Regions from separate parts of the Pseudoalteromonas sp. 4NS20-0020 genome, predicted to be linked through region 1. Evidence: predicted binding sites of a transcription regulator. Region 1 holds the regulator's gene; each other region holds the start of a gene.
What was found. Region 1 encodes sigma-54, which starts transcription at its own class of promoters, with help from an activator protein. Its sites were predicted from a motif close to GTTGGCACGNNNNTNGNNT; they were not measured.

Region 1 (3,201 bases):
TACCTACGATATAGAACAGCAGCTTATTAGCGCCGAAAAAGATGAAAGCTCAACTGACCGTGTACACACTATCTTAGTGCCTGTGGAGCCTAAAAAAAATGACAAAGGCCAACCATGAGCACATTAAAAGCAGAGCTACTAGCCAAAAGCTACAAAGGCCGTGAAGTTGTAAAAAATGTGGGCTTAGAAGTTAAAGCTGGCAGTATTGTAGGCTTGCTTGGGCCAAACGGCGCAGGTAAAACAACAACCTTTTACATGATTGTAGGCTTAGTCCCTAGCGACAAAGGCAAAATATCTATCGATGATAACGATATTACGCTTTTACCTATGCACAGTCGTGCTAGATTAGGCATTGGCTACTTACCACAAGAGTCGTCTATATTTAGAAAATTAACAGTGTATCAAAACTTAATGGCTATTTTAGAAACTCGAAAGGAGCTCACTAAACAAGCCAGAGAAGATACATTGAATAATCTATTAGATGAATTTAGCATTCAACACATTCGCGACAGCAAAGGCATGGCATTATCGGGCGGAGAACGTCGCCGAGTGGAGATTGCACGTGCTTTAGCCGCAGATCCAAAGTTTATTTTGTTAGACGAACCATTTGCCGGTGTTGACCCTATCTCAGTATTAGATATTAAAAAAATTATTGAACACCTGAAAAACCGTGGGATTGGCGTATTAATAACAGACCACAATGTAAGAGAAACCCTTGATGTTTGCGAAAAAGCCTACATTGTTTCTCATGGGGAACTGATTGCTTCTGGTACCCCTGAACACGTATTAAATGATAAAACTGTACGCGATGTATATTTAGGCGAGCAATTTAGGCTGTAACATTTACGCCTTATTTATAAGCATCTGCTAGTATTAACTATAACAACTTAAAAGGATTGTTAGAGATACATGAGGCAATCACTACAGCTGCGCATGGGCCAGCAACTTACAATGACACCTCAGTTGCAACAAGCTATTCGCTTGCTGCAATTAAGCACATTGGATCTTCAGCAAGAAATACAAGAAGCGCTCGACAGCAACCCATTACTTGAGGTTGAGGAGCAAGACTATGCCGATGATCTTGCGGGCAAAAATGAGCAAAAAGCAGATAACGATGAAGTTACAGTAACCGTATCTGCCGATGAAGCCCCTAGCGAGTATGAACAAGACAGTGGTGAAGCGCTTGCTAAAGATACCGTAAGTGACGACATGGCAATGGATGTTAGCTGGGATGAGTATATGAGTGCAGCCCCTGCATCATCTTCAGGCCCAATGCCTGAAGATGAGTCTATATATCAGGGCGCATCAACTGAAACGCTTCACGAATACTTAATGTGGCAATTACAATTAACGCCATTTAGCCCTACAGATGAAGCCATCGCTATTGCTATTGTAGAAGCGGTGGATGATTCAGGCATACTGACACTCAGCTGCGAAGAGATTTTAGAGAGCTTTAATCAAGATAACGACGATGACGTTGAGGTTGAACTTGACGAAATAGAAGCGGTTTTAAAGCGCATTCAGCTATTTGACCCAGTGGGTATTGCGGCACGTAGCTTACAAGAGTGCTTGTGTATTCAGTTAAATCAATTTGATAAAGGCACGCCTTTTATTGATGAAACAAAAATGATTTTAACAGAGCACATTGATTTGTTAGCTGCTCGTGACTACCGTACATTAATGAAAAAAACGAAGCTCAAAGAAGATGAGCTTAAAGAAGTAATGACACTTATTCATACTCTCAACCCTAAGCCTGCAGACACAATAGTACGAGAAGAGTCTGAGTATGTAATACCTGATGTGTCAGTTAAAAAAATTAAAGGCCGCTGGATTGTAGAGTTAAACCCAGACAGCATGCCAAAAATTCGTGTAAACAGCCAATATGCAGCGATGTCGCGTACAGTTAAATCAAGCGGCGACAGTCAATTTATTCGCTCACATTTACAAGAAGCTAAATGGTTTATAAAAAGCTTAGAAAGTAGAAATGATACACTTTTAAAAGTAACTAACTGTATTGTTAAACAACAACAGGGCTTTTTTGAACACGGGCCAGAAGCCATGAAACCGATGGTTTTAAATGATGTTGCCGAAATGGTAGAAATGCACGAATCAACAATTTCGCGCGTAACTACGCAAAAGTATATGCACACACCGCGTGGAATATTTGAGCTTAAATACTTTTTCTCAAGCCACGTAAGTACCGAAAATGGTGGAGAATGTTCATCTACGGCAATACGTGCACTTATTAAAAAATTAATCGCAGCAGAAAACTCAGCAAAACCATTGAGTGATAGCAAAATTGCGGATATATTGGCTGAGCAAGGAATTAAAGTAGCGAGACGTACAATCGCAAAATATCGCGAATCTCTGGCTATTCCACCGTCAAATCAGCGAAAGAGCCTGATTTAAGACGCTAAACAAAGAGGGTAATGCTTATGCAACTAAATTTAACTGGTCGTCATGTAGAACTAACTGATTCATTAAGAGACTATATAAATACCAAATTTGCGAAGCTAGAAAGGCACTCTGATCATATTAATAATGTTCATGTCATTCTTGATATAGAAAAATTAAATCAAAAAGCAGAAGCAACTATTCATGTAAGTGGTGCTGAATTATTCGCATCCACTGAACATCAAGATATGTATGCAGCTATTGATTCATTGATTGACAAGCTTGACCGTCAAGTAATTAAACACAAAGAGAAGCTTGCTCGACACTAATATGATGAAATTAAGTTCACTTATATGCCAGGACTGCAGTAAAGCTGCGGTCCTTTTTAATAGTAAAAAAAGAATTTTAGAGTTTATTAGCGAGCTGGCTCACGATAAATTACCGTATTTATCTCAACAGGATATTTTGGGCGCTTTATTAACCCGCGAAAAGCTAGGCAGCACAGGGATAGGAAGAGGCATTGCTATTCCACATGGCCGAATGAGCGGCGCACAAGAACCTTTAGCATTGGTGTTAGTAAGTGAAACACCGATTAATTTTGATGCTATAGACAACCGCCCTGTTGATATTTTTGTTGCACTCATCGTACCTGAAGGCGATAACCAACAGCATTTAAAGACGCTAGCAACGATAGCTGATAAACTAAAAAATAAAGAATTTTGTAAGCAGCTTCGCTGTGCTAAATCGGATGCTGAGTTGTATCAAATTATTGTTGACCAATCGTAACAAATTTAAAGGGTGATTAAT
Region 2 (3,201 bases), on a different contig from region 1:
ATCAAGGTAATTGTCCACTATTTTAGACACTCTATGCAATTTTCTGAATTTGATCTTGATACCAAATTACTCGATGCCATTGATAAAATGGGCTACGAGAAGCCAACCAGTATTCAACAACAAGCTATTCCTGAAGCTCTTCAGGGACGTGATATTTTAGCGTCTGCGCCAACTGGCACAGGTAAAACAGCGGCATTTTTAATTCCTGCGATTCAATACTTATTGGATTTTCCGCGCCGTGAACCTGGTTTTGCCCGCGTATTAATAATGACGCCAACACGTGAGCTGGCTTATCAAATTCATGAGCAATGTGAGTTACTCGCCAAACGTACACACCTAAAAATAGGTGTCGTGACCGGCGGTATTAACTACGGAACGCATAAAGAAATTTTTGAAAAAAATAACGACGTGTTAATTGCTACACCAGGGCGATTAATGGAATACCTTGAAACTGAAAACTTTCATGCTGAACATGTCGAAATGCTTATAATTGATGAAGCCGACCGCATGCTAGACATGGGTTTCAAAAAAGAAATGAGCCGTATTTGTGATGAAGCTAAAAACCGCCGTCAGTGTTTTTTATTCTCAGCAACCCTTGAGGGTGACAGCGTAGAGCGATTTGCAGAAACCACATTAAACGATCCGGCTTTGTTAGAAGCTGAGTCGTCTCGTAAAGAAAAAGCTAAAATTCACCAGTGGGTTCATCTTGCTGATGATTACCACCATAAACTCGAGCTTTTAGTCAACACCCTCAACGGCCCAGACGTGAGTAAAGCCATTGTATTTGTTAAAACCCGTGAACGTTTAGAAACTCTCATTGGTGAATTAACTAATAACGGTGTAAAAGCCGCTTGGCTGCGAGGTGAAATGCCACAAGACAAGCGCATGAAAGCAATGGAAAACTTTCATAGTGGCCGCACTAAAATATTAATTGCAACAGATGTAGCTGCTCGGGGTATTGACGTATCTGACATTAGCCACGTTATTAACTTTGATATGCCACGTACCGCCGACGTATATGTTCACCGTATTGGCCGTACTGGTCGCGCAGGTAAAAAAGGCATCGCTATTTCATTAGTTGAAGCGCATGATATCGGTATTTTGTACAAAGTAGAACGCTACATTGAACAAAAGCTTAAACGCCGTGTAATTAAAGGCATAGAGCCTCAGCATAAAGAGGCTAAGCCACCGGTTAAAAAGCGCAAAGATCCAGTAAAAATGAAAGCAAAGAAAAAAGCGAAAGTTAAAAAGAAAAAGTAACTTAGCATATTTACCAAAGCCGGCGTATGCCGGCTTTTTAATGCGTGTAACATATGTAACCGGTGCATGTAACACCTACCCATTTAAATGTAATTATTGCCCACCTGAATTCTCACTTAATAAAATAACCTTATATTTCAACAAATTAAAAATGGCACTGAACTTGTAATGGTACACACAGAATAGCCAGAGTATTTAATGGTTTGGTTAAATTTTTAATTGATATAAAAAGGATTGAGTTATGAACCGCTTAAAGTTAACTATCGCGTTAGTTTCGTTTTGTTGTTTATTTTTGTTAGCCTGCGCTACCAAAGTGAGTGCAGCAACACACCTAGCCGTAGTCAGCAGCGTAGCAACTCAACCTAACCTTCAGCAAACCATTACAAGCACGCTTCGTACTAACCCCAACTTTGCATTAAGCAATATTCGCGTACAGGTTAAAGATGGCGAGGTAGTATTACATGGTCAAGCGCAAACCGGTTTTGAACGTGCGCTTGCTCAAAAGTTTTTAGAAAATATGGATGGGGTTAAAATCATCCGTAACAAAATTAGTGTTATTTAAATCGCATTTTTATTAACTCAATTGATCCTAGGCGCAGCATGTTACTCCAACACATGCTGCGCCTTTTTTGTGCCAGTATTTACTTGCAACTCACATTAACTACAATAAAAAACTCGCTTTAATTACCTCTTACTTACCGCCTAATACCAATTGTAAATTGCATACATTACAACCTAATATTTGCCAAAATAATCCGCTCTTTAAATAATAAATTTATATTAAGCCTAGGCCTGTTTAACTGACATTATTAAAGCGTGTTCTATCAAGGAGCAACATAATTACGGTGCGCGATTTGTGACCCAGTAAGCTAAGTACCTACTCCTGCATTATTTTAATGACTTCGCCTATGTAGGTATAACTTAAAGTCGTATACAGCTTATACGCCCTACTTGCTCCTTATTAACTATTATTTAGGCAACAAGGAGAAGCAACCTATGAGAGGAACACAAAAGTTACTGCATGTTTTATATTTATGTTGCGTTATCGTCGGTTTCGGGAAGTAACTACACAATAGGCTTAGCCTTATCGATATATCACATAGCCCGCTTTCAATTTCACCCCAAAAGGTAAATAGGCCTTAATCAATAATCAATTAACGTTGCTCTCACCTTCTCAAACACTTAAATAGCCATAAAAAAATGCAGCTTTATAAAGCTGCATTTAGTCGTTGTGACTCATAAGTCATTTTTATTTAAGCCCACAACGCGTATTTAAATGTAAAATTGCGTTGCGAGTGAGTAAATAATTCCCACTGGTATTAATGGCTCATTTATTCGTTTTGGCCTGAATCAGCTCCACCAGCGTTGCCTTTATTTGATGATTGCTGGTTAATTTTATCGCTGATCATGGCATCGAGTTTTTCACCGCCTTTAATACCAAAATCGAGCGTGCGAATAGGGAATGGAATACTAATATCAGCTTCATCCAACGCTTGTTTAACGGCAACTACACCTTTATGGCGCACTGTCATAAAGTCTGGTTCACCTGGGTATTTAATCCAAAACCACACCAATAAATTAATGCTACTGTCGCCAAAGCCTTCAGCATAAACATCGGTTTCGTTTTTACGAATGACAAAGTCCAAATTGTTAATCTTATCTACAATAACTTCTTTCGCTTTTTCAATGTCGTCACCATACGAAATACCTACCGGTACCTCTATGCGTCTAACTCCAAGTGTGGTGTAATTTTTTAACACATTTCTGAATAATACCTTGTTTGGTACTAAAATTAATTGCCCGTAAAAGCTCTCTATTAGCGTGTTACGCAGGTTTATTGAGTGCACTGAACCAAACACGTCGTCGGTTTCTATTACATCTCCTGTTTTAAAGGGCTTGCGTATACCCATTGCTATGCCCGCAATCAAGTTTTCGGTCATA
Region 3 (3,201 bases), on a different contig from region 1:
TTGCCAATGAAATTTTGCGTGGCGCCCCCTATTTACAAAACTACTTTAGAACAAATACACGGCCTTGGGTTAAACAAAAAATTGATGTGTTTCAATCCTGGATGGACGCAAAAAAAATAGACCAAGTGGACCCCCATCACCTTTTATTTACTATTTGGTCAACAACACAATACTACGCAGACTTTCAAGCAGAAGTACTGCTAGTCATGAACAAATTAGAATATGATGAAACCGACGTGGCACAAATAACACAATCAATTGCCCACATAATTTTAAAAGGTATTGGCTTAAAAATACCCGCCCCAAACGAGGCCTAACACATGGAAAACTTTACAACCCCTGACCTATTCGACGATCACCGCAGCTCGGTTCAAGTAGCAGATAGTGGATTGCGCCACTTTGGTAAAAAAACCACCTTTAGTGGCCAAGCAGTAACGGTAACCTGCCCAGAAGACAACTCGCTTGCCGCCGATGTTTTCCACCAAGATGGTAAAGGGAAAGTGTTAGTAATTGATGGGTTTGCTAGCAAACGTTTTGCTTTTATTGGCGACATTATGGCCGAACGCGCGCTACAAAATGGCTGGGAAGGTGTTGTAATAAATGGTTGTTGCCGCGATATAGAAATACTTGCAACAATGGATTTACCTGTAATGGCGATTGGTTCAACCCCTCGTAGCACACTTAAGCGCGGTTTTGGCGATCAAGACCAAGTTATTAATATGCTAAATACCGCAATAGCACCAAACGATTGGCTGTATGGCGACGTTAATGGCCTAATAATTAGTAAAGCCCCCCTTATTTAATAAATTCGTGTAAATAATAACAACTAGTTTGGTGCAGCAATGCACCAAGTTGGTTTGTTTTGCGGTTAAAAACACCCACTTTAAAACTTCAAAATTATAAATCCGCCTCTGCAACCCCCAAAAACCTGACCAATCGGACAGGAATTTACTTTTGGCATTTGTTTTGCTTGTATTAAGTTCGCTAAAACCAAACCACCGATGCAAAGTACAATTAGTGCTCAGTTAATAAAAATAAGATATTACGTAGAGAGCTGAAAAAAATAACAACACTATTCTCTTTTACTCAATTTAAAATTAGTAAATAACCATTTGGTCAGTTTTATGTAGATGGGTTACAAAATGAACACGCAATTAAAAACTAAAAACACAGGTATATTTTGTGACCATGGCCCCAGTAATTGGCAATCAAGTCAAACGGGCATACTAAGCACTAAGCGCCTAGCCGTAAAAGATGTATTTGCAGTTAAAGGCGAGCGCAACAGCGCAGGTAACCCTAGCTGGTTTAAAGCAGCAAAACCTGCCCAGCAAACAGCAAGTAGTGTTAACAAATTAATGGATGCTGGCTGTATTTTTAAAGGTTTTACCCATACCGACGAGCTTGCCTATAGCTTAGAAGGTAATAATACTCACTATGGCGCAGCACAAAACCCCAAAATAAAAGGGCATGCATGCGGTGGTTCTAGTATGGGATCAGCCGCCGCAGTAGCCGGCAATTTAGCTGACATCGGGTTGGGCACCGATACCGGAGGCTCTATTAGAATACCCGCAAGTTACTGCGGCTTATTTGGTATTAGGCCAAGCCATAACGTAATTGAAAAAGACGGCCTAATCCGGCTAGCTCCCCCTTTTGATACCATTGGCTGGCTTACCCAAAGTGCAGAACTATTAGAAAAAGTAGGGGACGTATTGTTACCAAGCCAAGCTATTAATAGTGTAAATACCTTGGTTATTTGTGAGCCCTTATTTGAGCTAGTCAGCCCAGTTTTACAAGCACCACTTAAACAATTGCTTAAAAAAACCAAACCTTATTTTAAACACCACAAAGAATTTGAACTACCTAACATCAGCTTATTAAGCGAACTCGCTGATAGTTTTAGAATATTGCAAGGACGTGCTATTGCTAAAGCGCACAAAGATTGGCTTCAGTTGCCGGAGCAGCCTCCCCAGTTTGCTCCGGCAATTGCAGCCCGTTTTAAAATGGCATTGGCACTAACCGCCCAAGAAGAAAAAGAAGCACTTAACGTTCAAACCCAATGGCAAACATTAATTGCTAAAAACCTAAATTCAACTAGCTGCTTATTTTTGCCAACAACCCCAACAACCGCACCTAAATTGGGCGCCGACACAAGTGCCTTACGCATGCAAATAATTACGCTATCGGCTATTGCGGGCTTGAGCCGCTCGGCGCAAGTTCACTTACCATTGGCTAATCTAGCAAATGGCCATCCATATGGGTTTTCACTCATGATGAGCCACAATAACGATAAAAGCTTACTTGCCTGCGCAACACAACTAGCTGCATATTTTAAACAGGAAACTCTCACATGAACGCACACAACATTGCCTTTACGGCCCCGCACTTTTCAGCGACCGAGGCAGGCACCTCAATATTAAAGCAAGGCGGCACAGCCACCGAAGCTATGGTTGCAGCAGCCGCTGCTATTAGCGTGGTTTACCCACATATGAACTCAATTGGTGGCGACAGTTTTTGGCTTATTGACAACCCAAACCAAAGCACACCCACCGCTATTGATGCATGCGGGCGTGCACCAAACAACATCAGCGCCTACAGCAATGAGCCACACATACCAGAGCGTGGCGGTTTAAGCGCATTGACTCAAGCGGCTACACTTCGTGGCTGGCAAAAAGCCCTTGAATTAGATGAGCACGCAGTCCTTTCGCTAAGTACTATTTTAGCCCCAGCTATCAAACTTGCCCGCGAAGGGTTTACTGTTACCAAAAGTTTGCAAGCAGGCTGCGAAAAACTCGCGACGGTTACCAATACAAATGATGCATTTAAAGCACTATACATCCCAAATGGCAAACCGTTAAAAGCAGGCCAACATTTTAAAAACCCAAAACTTGCCGATACCTTTGAGCATTTAGCTAAACATGGCTTAAATGCATTTTATGAAGGCGAACTTGCCGACTCGTTTGCAGCCGATTTAGCCAAAGCTGGCAGTATTATTACCCCAAATGATATTGCCAACACGCAAGCCGATGTAGTAAGCCCGCTAAATGCTAATTTGTCGGGTATTAATTGTTATAACTTACCTGCACCTACTCAAGGCGTACATTCGCTACAAATAATCGGAACCGTTGATAAGCTAAAACACAAAGCTAACACCGAGGGCGATTGGACCCACTTAATTGTAGAAGCCACCAAGCAAAGCTTTAC
Region 4 (3,201 bases), on a different contig from region 1:
GCATGGGCGCGCAAAAAACCATGGTGCTTATTCAACGTGGTGCGTATGTAGACCTAGTACAAGGTGGCGAAATAGACATTGCCATATCGCCGCAACAGGCAACAATTTCTGCATTGTTAACCCATGTACGTCGAGGTGATATTGTTAACGTGTATTCATTGCGTAAAGGGGCTGCAGAGGCTATTGAAGCAGTTGCTCATGGCGATGAAAATACCTCCAAAGTAGTTGGCCGCGCAATTGCCGATATAAAGCTACCAGCCGGAACAACTATTGGGGCCATTGTGCGTAACGACGATGTACTCATTGCCCACGACGACACCATTATTATGTCGGGCGATCACGTGATTATGTTTTTAATTGATAAAAAGCATATCAACGTAGTAGAAAAGCTCTTCCAAGTAAGTGCTATATTTTTATAACGCATCAAACACAAAAAAGCCGCTGAACATGGCGGCTTTAGTGGAGTATGATTGGGGCTTATCAATGCTACTGTACTTTGGCAAATTCTTCTTTAGAAAGCTCACCATTTCCATCTGTGTCTAAATCTTTAAAAATTTTCACTAGTTGTGAGTTTACTTGAGCTTCTTCCATGCTGATAACACCGTCACTGTTGCTATCAAACGATGCAAAGTCTACCGCTGCATAAGCTGCTGAAGAAGATGCTAAAACTAAAACCGCAAGTGTTGTATTTAATGTTTTCATAGTGATGTTCCTAGTAAAATGAGAAATCCTTTTCTAAGATCCCTGTCTGTGAAAAATAGCTAAACCAATACCGGTTAACTTTAAAATTTTGCAAACTCATCTTTAGAAAGCTCACCGTTACCATCTGTATCTAGCTCTGTAAACTCAGCCATTAAATCGGTGTCTATTGCCGCCTCACTTGGGCTAATTGCTCCGCTGCTGTCGGTATCTAAACTGTCAAAATCTGATGCTGCAAACGCAGCTGAAGAAGACGCTAATGCAATAAGTGCTAGTGCTTTATTTAAATGTTTCATAACTTAATCCTTCATGCTTAATGTTCTATCAAAAAAATGGGCTTATTACCTTTTAAAATGGTTTCACTTCCTTGTTATCCTTTTTCGTAAGCTCCCTTGCCTACTTAGGTTGTCTTTGGCAACTCAGGACTCCATTTACTGAATTTAGGCTTTTGAAAACTCTTCTTTTGATAACTCACCATTTTGGTCTGTATCGAGCTCTGAGAACATGCTCATTAATTTTGCATCAACTGATGCTTCGGCTTGGCTAATTGCACCATTACCGTCTACATCGAGTGTATTAAAGTCAGAGCCTGCAAAAGCGGCTGACGAAGAAGCGAGTGCGATAAGTGCTAATGTTTTATTAATGCGTTTCATAGTATGTATCCTTCAAGTTGTATGTGAGTGATTGGTACTTACTGTTAATCACGTTTTTCGATTAGTACAACCAGACTATTACAACTTAAATGCCAATATTTATTAGTTTATATTTTTCAGTGCCTTACGTGTTAAATACTGAAAAAAGTGCAAATCTAAGCATTATTTTTGTAGCTATTTAGCAACGCTGGTTTAATTAAAAACTATAAGTTATTAAAAATCAGATATTTAGGTTTAATGTAAAAAACCACAAAGCGAAGTTATTTAAATGATCAAGGTGTAATTAGGTATTGAGCAGGAAGTTTTAAACTGAACAAGGTGTAAAAATAAAATAAAATATAAAAAATTTGAATGCTATACCTCTGTTTTTATTTAATAAAAAATAATAATTTAGAGGTTGGTAATTTATTTTCGTTCATAAAGTAAAAAGTCGCTATTTTGTTGCAAAATAGCGACATTAAAACCTAATCGGCATCGAGTTCTATCATAGCGGGGTCAATAAAGTGCTCTTTCATAAAAGCTTTCATCTCTTCTTTACTGGCTAATAACTTAATACCGCAACGCACGCCTGCATTATGATCTTTCACGCTGCACACTTCGCCTTCAAAGCCTTTGCTATTACTACCTAATACCACAGTGCATTGTGAGTCTTTGATGCTTTCTAGATCTGCGTCAGTTTTTACATCAAACATAGCCCCCGTTAGCGAAATATCTTTTATAACACCATCGAGTACCTTGTCATCGCTGAGTTTAAGTTTTGCAGGTAATAGAGTTGGAATACGGGTTTGCGAACGTAAACTAAATAGCTGAACTTGCTTGGGGTAGTTTATAAAAATCAGCCTAACGGGGTGTGATGCAATAGATTTAATTTGCTGTCTAAACGCAATTATTTGTCCATCGTCACCCTCTATTAATGCTCTTACAACTACGGTGACGCCATCTCGTAAGTAATCATTTCCACCCGGTAAACGTTTGGCTGTAGGAAAGTTTAAAATAATAAACTTTTCATCAAGCAAGCCTACCATTTCTGTTTTCACGCGCTTACTGCTAGTGGGTGTTAATATTTCTAAGTCAACTAAACTGCCAACCGGTATATTATTTAATTTATCTGCATGTGTTGCTGGCATATCCATTCCATAAACATAGTAGTAAAACGTTGTGTTTTATCCGCGCCAAAACGTAGGCGTAAATAACACAAGCAAAGTAAAAATTTCTAGTCGGCCAAATACCATTGCAATAGTCAGCAACCATTTAGCGCCGTCGGTTATTGCACCATAATGCGAGGCAACATCACCCAACCCTGGACCTAAGTTATTTAAACACGCTGCCGTGGCCGAAAACGCCGTAATATTATCCATTCCCGTACCCATAAGCGCCAGCATAATAATAATAAATACTAAAGCATAGGCAGAGAAGAACCCCCACACAGCTTCTACAACCTTATCGGGCAATGCTTTACGGCCAAGTTTGATTGAATAAATAGCACGAGGGTGCACTAGGCGGTTTAGCTCACGTACGCCTTGCAGGTAAAGTAAAAACACGCGCACCACTTTCATACCGCCCCCGGTAGACCCTGCACAACCACCAATAAAGCTCGAAAATATTAATAAAATAGGTAAAAACAGCGGCCATGTTGAAAAGTTATCGGTAGCAAAACCCGCCGTTGTACTCATTGATACCGCTTGAAATAGTGCTTGGTCAAGGGTTTCATCACCATTGGCGTATATCTCGTTCGACGACAACACAGTAAAACAAATAACCACCAGCGCCAATTGAATGCATAAAAATACTTTAAACTCGGGATCGCGAATGTAGACCTGCACGTTCCGGCTTGCCACCGCAGCGTAGT

Region 2: a site for sigma-54 is predicted at 1,411-1,429, ahead of AC27JL_RS11330 (BON domain-containing protein). Genes of this name have one in related genera too.
Region 3: a site for sigma-54 is predicted at 954-972, ahead of AC27JL_RS04500 (amidase family protein). Genes of this name have one in related genera too.
Region 4: a site for sigma-54 is predicted at 1,431-1,449, ahead of AC27JL_RS18505 (EF-hand domain-containing protein). Genes of this name have one in related genera too.

What each region holds. Positions count from the first base shown of each region.
Region 1 covers NZ_BAAJMI010000001.1:235,871-239,071, reverse strand. Annotated here, with positions in the region: gene lptA (lipopolysaccharide transport periplasmic protein LptA) at 1-118, shown strand, start outside; gene lptB (LPS export ABC transporter ATP-binding protein) at 115-840, shown strand; gene AC27JL_RS01030 (RNA polymerase factor sigma-54) at 910-2,409, shown strand; gene hpf (ribosome hibernation promoting factor) at 2,436-2,723, shown strand; gene ptsN (PTS IIA-like nitrogen regulatory protein PtsN) at 2,728-3,180, shown strand; gene rapZ (RNase adapter RapZ) at 3,200-3,201, shown strand, end outside.
Region 2 covers NZ_BAAJMI010000004.1:159,808-163,008, forward strand. Annotated here, with positions in the region: gene srmB (ATP-dependent RNA helicase SrmB) at 34-1,260, shown strand; gene AC27JL_RS11330 (BON domain-containing protein) at 1,502-1,822, shown strand; gene AC27JL_RS11335 (mechanosensitive ion channel family protein) at 2,592-3,201, opposite strand, start outside.
Region 3 covers NZ_BAAJMI010000002.1:109,778-112,978, reverse strand. Annotated here, with positions in the region: gene AC27JL_RS04510 (TetR/AcrR family transcriptional regulator) at 1-317, shown strand, start outside; gene AC27JL_RS04505 (putative 4-hydroxy-4-methyl-2-oxoglutarate aldolase) at 321-803, shown strand; gene AC27JL_RS04500 (amidase family protein) at 1,143-2,351, shown strand; gene AC27JL_RS04495 (gamma-glutamyltransferase family protein) at 2,348-3,201, shown strand, end outside.
Region 4 covers NZ_BAAJMI010000010.1:45,906-49,106, reverse strand. Annotated here, with positions in the region: gene trkA (Trk system potassium transporter TrkA) at 1-419, shown strand, start outside; gene AC27JL_RS18515 (EF-hand domain-containing protein) at 487-702, opposite strand; gene AC27JL_RS18510 (calmodulin) at 783-995, opposite strand; gene AC27JL_RS18505 (EF-hand domain-containing protein) at 1,140-1,352, opposite strand; gene AC27JL_RS18500 (flagellar brake domain-containing protein) at 1,817-2,479, opposite strand; gene AC27JL_RS18495 (TrkH family potassium uptake protein) at 2,516-3,201, opposite strand, start outside.